One region of the Variovorax sp. Soil_C_39 genome, then DNA from elsewhere that is predicted to be linked to it. Evidence: riboswitches for the same ligand, from Rfam matches in the RefSeq annotation. Region 1 holds a riboswitch; the other holds the start of a gene.
The links. Region 1 has a riboswitch for glycine ahead of AC3A6J_RS20520 (D-amino acid dehydrogenase). Riboswitches for the same ligand answer to the same signal wherever they lie in the genome.
Positions count from the first base shown of each region.

Region 2: it holds a riboswitch for glycine, as region 1 does, so the genes downstream of both, gcvT (glycine cleavage system aminomethyltransferase GcvT) here and AC3A6J_RS20520 (D-amino acid dehydrogenase) in region 1, are expected to answer to the same signal.

Region 1 is NZ_JBDGJQ010000008.1:193,169-198,558, reverse strand. It holds gene AC3A6J_RS20525 (FIST signal transduction protein) at 1-1,057, shown strand, start outside; gene AC3A6J_RS20520 (D-amino acid dehydrogenase) at 1,089-2,405, opposite strand; glycine riboswitch at 2,494-2,599, opposite strand; glycine riboswitch at 2,603-2,699, opposite strand; gene rfbB (dTDP-glucose 4,6-dehydratase) at 2,794-3,864, shown strand; gene rfbD (dTDP-4-dehydrorhamnose reductase) at 3,861-4,751, shown strand; gene rfbA (glucose-1-phosphate thymidylyltransferase RfbA) at 4,781-5,390, shown strand, end outside.
Region 2 is NZ_JBDGJQ010000007.1:274,232-279,621, forward strand. It holds gene AC3A6J_RS19560 (Bug family tripartite tricarboxylate transporter substrate binding protein) at 1-154, opposite strand, end outside; gene AC3A6J_RS19565 (amidase) at 210-1,682, opposite strand; partial or broken gene AC3A6J_RS19570 (LysR family transcriptional regulator) at 1,799-2,701, shown strand; glycine riboswitch at 2,737-2,827, shown strand; glycine riboswitch at 2,840-2,954, shown strand; gene gcvT (glycine cleavage system aminomethyltransferase GcvT) at 3,002-4,174, shown strand; gene gcvH (glycine cleavage system protein GcvH) at 4,213-4,584, shown strand; gene gcvP (aminomethyl-transferring glycine dehydrogenase) at 4,661-5,390, shown strand, end outside.

The DNA of each region.
Region 1 (5,390 bases):
CGTCGGCGTGGCGGCCAACAACGCCGAGTACTTCGACGAGCCCGGCCTGAGCCTCATGCTGTGCGCGCTGCCGAGCGACCAGTACCGCGTGTTCTCGGGCGTCGCGCCGCTCGGCAGCTCGGAAATGAGCGGTTTCGAGGCCCATACCGCGCTCGTGCATGCAGACCCCGCGACACCCGACCTGCCCGAACTGATCGGTGAAATGGCGGGCCGCACCGACACCGGCTACTTGTTCGGCGGGCTGTCGTCGGGCCGGGCCGGCGCGCTGCAGTTCGCGGTCGGCGGCAACGGCAACATCCGCGGCCATGGCGCGGCGGGCGGCGTGTTCTCGGGCGGGATGTCGGGCGTGGTGTTCGGCGAGGGCGTGCGGCTGGTGTCGCGCGTCACGCAGGGCTGCCAGCCGCTGCGCGCGGGGGCCGGGCGCGAGCGCGTGATCACCGAGGCCGACGGCAACCTGCTGCTCAAGCTCGATGGCGAGCCTGCGCTCGACGTGCTGCTGGCGGAGCTGCAGGTGTCGCTCGAACGGCCGCAGGAGGCCATCGACGCGGTGCGCAACACGCTGGTGGGCCTGGCCGATGCGGGCAGTGACGGCATCCGCCGTACCGGCGACCTGGGCGCCGACGTGCTGGTACGTCACATCATCGGGCTCGATCCGACGCGCCGCGGCGTGGCGATCGCCGACGTGGCCGAAGCCGGCATGCGGCTGAGCTTCTGCCGCCGCAATGCGCAGGCCGCGCGCGCGGACCTGATGCGCATCTGCGCCGAGATCCGCGAAGAACTCGAGCCCGAGGAGCAGACGCTGGCCACCGCGCGCGCCGTGGCGGCCGGGGAGGCCGAGGCCGCACCGCATCCGGCGCGCCGCATCGCGGGTGCTGTGTACGTGAGCTGCTCGGGGCGCGGCGGCCCGCATTTCGGCGCACCCGGCGCCGAACTGCAGATCGTGCGGCATGCGCTCGGCGACGTGCCGCTGGTCGGCTTCTTCGCGGCCGGCGAGATCGCGCGGCACCGGCTGTATGGGTATACCGGCGTGCTGACGGTGTTTGCGGCTGCCGACTGACCGCGGACGTCCGCGGTCAGTCGGCCCTGGCTCAGCCCACGGCCGCTGCCATGACCCCGCGCGCCGGCCGCGGCATCCCCGTGAACGCAAAGTCCACTTCGGGCGCGAGCCCGGTCACGATGCGCGCGATCGATTTGCCCGATCCGCAGGCATGCGTCCAGCCCAGCGTGCCGTGGCCGGTGTTGAGGTACAGGTTCGGCAGCTTCGTCTTGCCGATCATCGGTACGTTGCTCGGCGTCGCGGGGCGCAGGCCGGTCCAGAACTGCGCCTGTGTGGTGTCGCCCGCGCCGGGGAACAGTTCTTCGACGCGCCGCACGATGGCCTCGCAGCGCACGCGGTTCAGGTCGCGGTCGTAGCCGTTGAGTTCGGCCGTGCCCGCAATGCGCAGGCGGTCGCCCCCCTCGGCGCCCGGCGAGGTGTAGCGCGAGAACACGAGCTTGAATTCGTCGTCCGTGAGCGAGACCTGGTGCGCCTTCGAGGCGTCCTTGACCGGCAGCGTCACCGAGTAGCCCTTGGCCGGATAGATCGGCAGGCGAATGCCGAGCGGTGCCGCGACGACCGGGCTCAGCGAACCCATCGCGAGCACGAACGCATCGCCGCCGATGCGCTGGAAGCGGCCTTCGGAGTCGGTCGCCTCGACATGGTCGAGCCGGCCGCCGGCCTCGCGCAGCGCGGTCACCGTGTGGCTCATGAGGAACTTCACCCCGGCCGCTGCGGCGAGCCTGGCGAGTTCGCGCGCAAAGAGGTTCGCATCGCCCGACTCGTCTTCTGCGGTGTAGGTGGCGCCGGCCAGCTTCGGCCGGATGTGCGCGAGCGCGGGCTCGATGGCCACGGCCTCGTCGGCCGAGATCACCTGCCGCTCGCAGCCCAGCGCGCGCATCTGCTCGGCCGGCGCGAGGGCGGCATCGAACTCCTTCTGGGTCGTGTAGAAGTGCAGGATGCCTTGCGTGCGCTGGTCGTACGCCAGACTGGTGTCGCGGCGCAGCTGCTGCAGCACCTCGCGGCTGTAGGTGCCCAGCCGCACGATCTGCTCGATGTTGTGCCGGGTGCGCGCGGGTGTGCATTCGCGCAGGAACTGCAGGCCCCAGAGCCACTGGCGCATGTCGGCGCGCACGCGGAACAGCAGCGGTGCGTCTTCCTTGCCGAGCCACTGCAGCACCTTGAGCGGGGCGCCCGGATTGGCCCAGGGTTCGGCATGGCTGACCGAGATCTGCCCGCCGTTGGCAAAGCTGGTTTCTGCCGCCGGCGTGGCCTGCCGGTCGATCACGGTCACATCGTGGCCGAGCTGTTGAAGGTAATAGGCCGAGGTCACGCCGAGCAGGCCGGCGCCAAGAACGTTCACGCGCATTTCAGGTACTTCTTTCGAGGTGCGCTTGGATGGCGGCGGGGTCGCTGTGCTTTGCATAGCGAGCAACCGGACGATCGCCGTCCAAGTTGCCGCTCCCCCTGTCCTCGGTACCTGAGAGATTCACCCGCTGCGCCCGCAGCGGGTTTGCTCCTTCGGCGCGTCACGCGGGGTGACGTCTCTCCAGACGGCGTGTCAGTTGGTGCAGTACAGGCCTCTTCGGCCGACCTGAGCGTTTATGGGAGTTTGCGCCTTCGGTGGGACAACGCATGTTGTCCGCTCTCCTGCAGTGGCGCGATTGTATGCCCGGCGGCTTGATCGCTCTGGCCCGATGGGATAATCGCCTGTTCAATCGCCGGGTGGCGATCGTTCCATTTCAGCAGGGGACTCCATGATCCTGGTAACCGGCGGCGCGGGCTTCATCGGCGCCAATTTCGTACTCGACTGGCTCGCGCAGAGCGATGAACCGGTCGTGAACCTCGACAAGCTGACCTACGCGGGCAACCTCGAGACGCTCGCTTCGCGCAAGGGCGATGCCCGGCACATCTTCGTGCAGGGCGACATCGGCGACAGCGCGCTCGTCGATCGCCTGCTGGCCGAACACAAGGTCCGGGCGGTCGTCAATTTCGCCGCCGAATCGCATGTGGACCGCTCGATCCACGGCCCCGAAGACTTCGTGCAGACCAACGTGCTCGGCACCTTCCGCCTGCTCGAATCGGTGCGCGGCCACTGGAATGCGCTGCCCGCCGACCAGAAGGCCGCTTTCCGCTTCTTGCACGTGTCGACCGACGAGGTCTACGGCTCGCTCTCGAAGACCGATCCTGCCTTCACCGAAGACAACAAGTACGAGCCCAACAGCCCTTACTCGGCCAGCAAGGCCGCCAGCGACCACCTCGTGCGCGCCTGGCACCACACCTACGGCCTGCCGGTGCTCACCACCAACTGCTCGAACAACTACGGGCCGTTCCACTTCCCGGAAAAGCTGATCCCGCTGATGATCGTCAATGCGCTGGCCGGCAAGCCGCTGCCGGTGTATGGCGACGGCATGCAGGTGCGCGACTGGCTCTACGTGAAGGACCATTGCAGCGCCATTCGCCGCGTGCTCGAGGCCGGCCGGCTCGGCGAGACCTACAACGTGGGCGGCTGGAACGAGAAGCCCAACATCGAGATCGTCAACACGGTGTGTGCGCTGCTCGACGAACTGCGCCCGCGCGCGGACGGCAAGCCCTACAAGGAACAGATCAGCTACGTCACCGACCGCCCCGGCCATGACCGGCGCTATGCGATCGATGCGCGCAAGCTCGAGCGCGAACTCGGCTGGAAGCCGGCCGAGACCTTCGACACCGGCATCCGCAAGACGGTCGAGTGGTACCTGGCCAACGGCGAATGGGTGCGCAACGTGCAGAGCGGCGCCTACCGCGAATGGGTCGAGAAGCAGTACGACACGAAGGACGCCGCATGAAGCTGCTGTTGCTGGGCAAGGGCGGACAGGTCGGCTGGGAGCTGCAGCGCAGCCTGGCGCCGCTGGGCGAACTCGTCGCGCTCGACTTCGACAGCACCGAGCTTCACGCCGACTTCAGCCGGCCCGAGCAACTCGCCGAGACGGTGCGCAAGGTGCGTCCCGATGTCATCGTGAATGCGGCGGCGCACACGGCCGTCGACAAGGCCGAGAGCGAGCCCGAGTTCGCGCGCAAGCTCAACGCCACCTCGCCGGGCGTCGTGGCCGAGGCCGCGCAGCAGATCGGGGCTTTGATGGTGCATTACTCGACCGACTACGTCTTCGACGGCAGCGGCAGCACGCCCTGGAAGGAAGACGATGCGACCGGCCCCTTGAGCGTGTATGGCCGCACCAAGCTCGAAGGCGAGCAGCTGGTGGCCGCGCACTGCGCGAGGCACCTGATCTTCCGCACCAGCTGGGTGTATGCGGCGCGCGGCGGCAACTTTGCCAAGACCATGCTGCGCCTGGCCAAGGAGCGCGACAAGCTGACCGTCATCGACGACCAGTTCGGCGCGCCGACCGGCGCCGAGCTGCTGGCCGACCTGACCGCGCATGCGATCCGCGCGACCCTGCAGGACCCCGCCAAGGCGGGCCTCTATCACGCGGTGGCTGGTGGCGTCACCACCTGGCATGGCTATGCGCGTTTCGTCATCGAGCAAGCGAAGGCGGCCGGCGTCGAGCTGAAGGCGGGGCCCGATGCGGTCGACCCCGTGCCCACGAGCGCCTTCCCCACGCCCGCCAGGCGTCCGCACAACTCGCGCCTCGACACCACGAAGCTGCAATCGACCTTCGGCCTGCGGCTGCCGCCATGGCAGGACGGCGTGGCACGCATGCTGCGCGAGACGCTCTGAAGACAACAAAAGGGAAAGAAGACCCAACAATGACCACGACGACAAAACGCAAGGGCATCATCCTGGCCGGCGGCTCCGGCACCCGCCTGCATCCCGCCACGCTCGCGATGAGCAAGCAGCTGCTGCCGGTGTACGACAAGCCGATGATCTACTACCCGCTGAGCACGCTGATGCTCGGCGGCATGCGTGACATCCTGATCATCAGCACGCCGCAGGACACGCCGCGCTTCCAGCAGTTGCTGGGCGACGGCAGCCAATGGGGCCTGAACCTGCAGTACGCGGTGCAGCCCAGCCCCGATGGTCTGGCGCAGGCGTTCATCATCGGCGAGAAGTTCGTGGCCAACGAGGCGAGCGCGCTGGTGCTGGGCGACAACATCTTCTACGGGCATGACCTCGCGCATCTGCTCTCCGGTGCCGATGCCAAGGACAAGGGCGCGACCGTCTTCGCCTACCACGTGCAGGATCCTGAGCGGTACGGCGTGGTGGCCTTCGACGCCGAGGGCAAGGCCAGCAGCATCGAAGAGAAGCCGGCCAAGCCCAAGAGCAGCTACGCCGTGACGGGCCTGTACTTCTACGACAACCAGGTGGTCGACATCGCCAAGGCCGTGAAGCCGAGCGCGCGCGGCGAGCTGGAGATCA
Region 2 (5,390 bases), on a different contig from region 1:
CGAGGATGTCGGTCGCGCCGCCCGGCGAATAGGGCACCACCAGCTTGATCGGACGATCGGGAAAGCCCTGCTGGGCCAGCGCCATCGCGGGCACCGCGCATGCCGCGGCAGCGACGAACGCAAGGGAGAGGAAACGGGAACGACGGAGAGACATGGCGGTGCAAAGCTCCAGTTGGCAGGCAAGAAAAACGGAAGAGGCGAGACGGCGGTCAGCCGAGCAAGGGGCTTCGCACCCGTGCGTGACCGCTGGCCTCGTCGTAGGCATGGCCGATCTGCAGCACGGCCGCGTCGGCCTGCACCGGGCCGATGATCTGCAGGCCGGCAGGCAGGCCGCCGGCACCGAAGCCGGCGGGCGCCGCCAGTGCCGGCAGGCCGGCCATGGTGGCGGGAACCACTGCCTGCATCCAGCGGTGGTAGGTGTCCATCGCGCGGCCGCCCACCTCGTGCGGCCAGTCGAGCACCAGGTCGAAGGGGAACACCTGCGCCGATGGCATCACGAGGAAGTCGAACTGCGCGAACAGCCCGCGCAGTGCCTGGTACCAGGCCGAGCGCGTGCGCGCGGCGTCATACACCTGCATGCCGCTCAGCTGCAGGCCGCGCTCGATCTCCCACACCGCCTCGGGCTTGAGCAGCGCGCGCCGTGCCGGGTCATGGTAGAGCGCGGCATTGGCGCCCGCCACCGCAAAGCTGCGCAGGTCGATCCAGGCGCGCCACAACTGCTCGAGGTCGAAGGCCGGCAGCACCGCCTCGACGCTGCAGCCGGCCGCCTCGAAATGCCGCAGCGCCGCGGCGCAGGTGTCGAGCACGCCGGGCTCGGTGGGCAGATGGCCGCCCAGGTCGCCGAGCCAGCCGATGCGCGTGCCGCGGAAGTCGCGCGCCAGCGGTTGCAGGAAGTCGCTGCCCTTCGCCTGTCGGTGCGTGAGCGGCAGCCGGGCGTCGAAACCGGCCTGCACGGCCAGCAGCATGGCCAGGTCGGGGATGTTGCGCGCCATCGGACCGGCGACGCTGAATTGCTGGAAGAAGACCTCTTCGGTGGGACCGTGCGGCACGCAGCCGATCGAGGTGCGCAGGCCATACACGTTGTTGAAGGCCGCCGGCGTGCGCAGCGATCCCATCATGTCGGAGCCGTCGGCCACCGGCAGCATGCGCAGCGCCACCGCCACGCCGGCGCCGCCGCTGCTGCCGCCTGCCGAGCGGGCCGGGTCGAAGGCGTTGCGCGTGGCGCCGTACACCGGGTTGTAGGTGTGGCCGCCGAGCCCGAACTCGGGCGTGTTGGTGCGGCCGACGAACAGCGCGCCGCCGGCACGCATGCGTTCGAACACCACCGCGTCGGCCGGCGTGACCTGGCCACGGAAGATCGGCGAGCCGCGCGTGGTGACCATGCCGGCCACGGGCATGATGTCCTTCGGCGCCTGCGGGAAGCCATGCATCGGCCCCAGGCTGCGGCCCTGCCCCAGTTGGTCGTCGCGCTCGCGGGCCTGGGCGTGCAGCGCATCGCGGTCGGCGTGCGCCACGATGGCATTGACCACCGGATTGAGCCGGTCGATCTGCGCCAGGTAGGCATCGAGCACTTCGACGCACGAGACCTCGCGCGAATGGATGGCATGCGAAAGCGCTGTGGCGCTGAGTTCCACGATGGCCGAAGCCACCGGCGCCGGCGTGGCCGATCGGGGTTTGTGCATGCCTCTCCTGCGGAAAAATGACGGGACGAAGTCAGAATAAGCGCCCGCCAGCCATACGACAATCGCCGTTTGTTGCAAGAATCGTTGCGTTTTACGCAAACCTAGGAAGGTTTTCGATGCTGTCCGACCGACTGCAGGACACGGCGCTGCGCTACTTTCTCGAGGTGGTTCGCAGCGGCTCCGTGAGCGAGGCCGCCTCGCGGCTCAGCGTGTCGCCCTCGGCCGTAAGCCGGCAGGTGGCGGCATTGGAAGAACTGCTCGGCGTGCCGCTGTTCGAGCGGCACGCGCGCGGCATGGCGCCCAGCGCCGCCGGCGAACTGCTGGCCGCGCATGCGCGCCGCGGCGCGATGGAGGCCGACCGCGTGGTGTCCGACATCCAGGCGCTGCAGGGTCTGCGCCGGGGCCTGGTGCGCCTGGCCAGTTCGTCCGGCTTCGCCATCGAGTTCCTGCCCGGCGCGATGGCCGAATTCCGTGCCCGCCACCCTGGCATCCTGTTCCACCTCCGCGTGGTGGCGCCGGCCCAGGTAACCGCGGCGGTGCGCAATGGCGACGTGGACATCGGCCTCACCTACAGCCGGGCTGCCGAGCGCGACATCCAGGTGCAGCACATGCAGGCGGCGCCCGTCCACGCGATCATGCGGCCCGACCATCCGCTCGCGCGCTTTTCCACCGTCACGCTGGCGCAGATGCATCCGCATCCGATCGCCCTGCCAGAGCGCGACAACACGGTGCGCCAGTTGTTCGACATCGGCTGCAGCCAGCGGCGGCTGGTGTTCGACCCGGTGCTGGTCAGCAACCATTTCGAGTCGCTCACCAACTTCGTGCTGCACGGCGGCGGCCTGTCGATTTCGGGCGAGGTGACGGTGCGCGACCGTGCGCGGCGCGGCGAGCTGCATGCCGCACCGATCCGCGAGCGCGGCATGAACGGCCGCGCCGTCGAGGTCCAGACCCTCGCCGGACGCACGCTGCCACAGGGCGTCAGCGCCTTTCTCGACCATCTGCGTGCGGAACTGCCGCCGTCCCGCGCGGCCGGCCCGCAGCGCGATCCACTACACTCGCCGGGTCAGGAGAGAGCTTCGCCACGCGAGGCCGCCGAAGGCGCAGGGAACCCCCGAACGCTCAGGCAAAAGGACTGACACAGCGACAGCGAACGCCGTCGCTTCCTTGCTGGAGAGAGGCCGTTGCAGCGCGCGTTTGCGGCGACGGCCCACCGAAGGAGCAAACCCCGATCGTGGGGCGAATCTCTCAGGTAAAGCGGACAGCAGGGGTGGCCCATGGCTTGCGCCATGGAATTCGACTGCCCCTTTGGAGAGTGCCCCGTGGCTGCTTCCGCTGACCAACAACAACCATTGCTCAAGACCCCGCTGCACGACCTGCACGTCGAGCTCGGCGCCCGCATGGTGCCGTTCGCCGGCTATTCGATGCCGGTGCAGTACCCCGCCGGCCTGATGGCCGAGCACCGCCATACGCGCGAGCAGGCCGGGCTGTTCGATATCTCGCACATGGGCCAGTTGCGCCTGGTCGGGCCCGACGCCGCCGCCGCCTTCGAGACGCTGATGCCGGTCGACGTGATCGACCTGGCCCCGGGCAAGCAGCGCTACGGCCTGCTGCTGAACGACGAAGGCGGCATCCTCGACGACCTGATGTTCTTCAACGAGGGGCACGGCTCGCTCTTCGTGATCGTCAACGGCGCCTGCAAGATGGCCGACATCGCGCACATCCAGCAGAAGATCGGCGCACGCTGCGAGGTGCAGCCCCTGCCCGACCACGCGCTGCTCGCGCTGCAGGGGCCGCAGGCCGCCGCGGTGCTCGCAAGGCTCTCGCCCGGCGCCGAGCGCTTCGTGTTCATGACCGGCGGCGCAGTGCAGATCGGCGGCATTCCAGCCTTCGTCACGCGCAGCGGCTACACCGGCGAAGACGGCTTCGAGATCTCGGTCGCCGGCCGTGACGCCGACGCCCTGGCCCGCCTGCTGCTCACCCAGGCCGAGGTCAAGCCGATCGGCCTGGGCGCGCGCAATTCGCTGCGGCTCGAGGCCGGCCTGTGCCTTTACGGCAACGATATCGACACCACCACCACGCCGGTCGAGGCCTCGCTCAACTGGGCGATCCAGAAGGTGCGCCGCGCGGGCGGCGCGCGCGAAGGCGGCTTCCCGGGCGCGGCCCGGGTGCTGGCGCAGTTGGCATCGGCCACGTCGGGCGCGGCCGGCCGCACCGACCACGACACGCTCACGCGCAAGCGCGTTGGCCTGGTGGCGCTCGAGCGCATACCGGTGCGCGACGGCACGGTGCTGCAATCGTTCGAGGGCCAGGACATAGGCCTCGTGACGAGCGGCCTGCTCGGCCCCACGGCCGACCGCCCGGTCGCGATGGGCTACGTGGCCATGGCCTTCGCCGAGCCCGGCACGCGCGTGCAGGCCATCGTGCGGGGCAAGCCCGTTCCGATGGAAGTCTCGGCCATGCCTTTCGTGCCCACGCGCTACTACCGCGGCTGAGCTCGGCATTTCATTTTTTCCACGAGGAGTTTTTTCACATGACCATCAAGTACACCAAGGACCACGAATGGGTCTCGGCCGAAGGCGACGCGGCCACCGTCGGCATCACCGTGCATGCGCAGGATGCGCTCGGCGACGTGGTGTTCGTCGACCTGCCCGACGTGGGCAAGACCTTCGCGCAGGGCGAAGTGGCCGGTGTCGTCGAATCGGTGAAGGCCGCGGCCGACGTGTTCATGCCCGTGTCGGGCGAGATCACCGAAGTGAACGAGGCGCTGCGCGCCGATCCTTCGCTCGCCAACAGCGACCCGCTGGCCGCGGGCTGGTTCTTCAAGGTCAAGCTCAGCGAACCTGCGCAGCTCGACGCGCTGCTCGACGCCGCCTCCTACGACCAGTTCGCAGCCGAGTCCTGATGCACCGCTGAAGACGGGCTGGCCGCACGCGACGCGTCCGGCAGCCCCGCCCTTGCCTTTTCCCCCCGACACCGCCATGCCCACCCCTTCCCTCCCCTCCCTGCAAGAACTCGAGAATGCCGAGGAATTCCTCGCCCGCCACATCGGCATCGATGCGGCCGACGAAGCGCGCATGCTGCCGGTGATCGGCTCGGCCACGCGTGCGGAGCTCATCGACGGCATCGTGCCCGCGGCGATTCGCCGCGCCCGCCCGATGCGGCTGCCGGCGCCCGCCAGCGAAGCGGACGCGCTGGCCGAGATGAAGGCCATCGCGGCGAAGAACAAGGTGTGCAAGAGCTTCATCGGCCAGGGCTACTACGGCACCCACACGCCCGGCGTGATCCTGCGCAACGTGCTCGAGAACCCCGCCTGGTACACCGCCTACACGCCCTACCAGGCCGAGATCTCGCAAGGGCGCATGGAGGCCCTGCTCAATTTCCAAACGATGGTGTGCGACCTGACGGGCATGGCCATCGCCAACGCCTCCATGCTCGACGAGGCCACGGCCGCGGCCGAGGCCATGACGCTCGCCCGGCGCAGCGTCAAGAGCAAGAGCAACGTGTTCCTGGTCTCGGGCGACTGCCATCCGCAGACGATCGAGGTCATCCGCACGCGTGCCGCGCCGCTGGGCATCGAAGTGAAGGTGAGCACGGCGTCCGAGACGCTGCCGCACCTGATGGCGAGCTGCGACTTCTTCGGCGTGCTCGCGCAGTACCCGGCCACCACCGGCCATGTGCACGACCTGCGCCCGCTCGCGGGCCATGCCC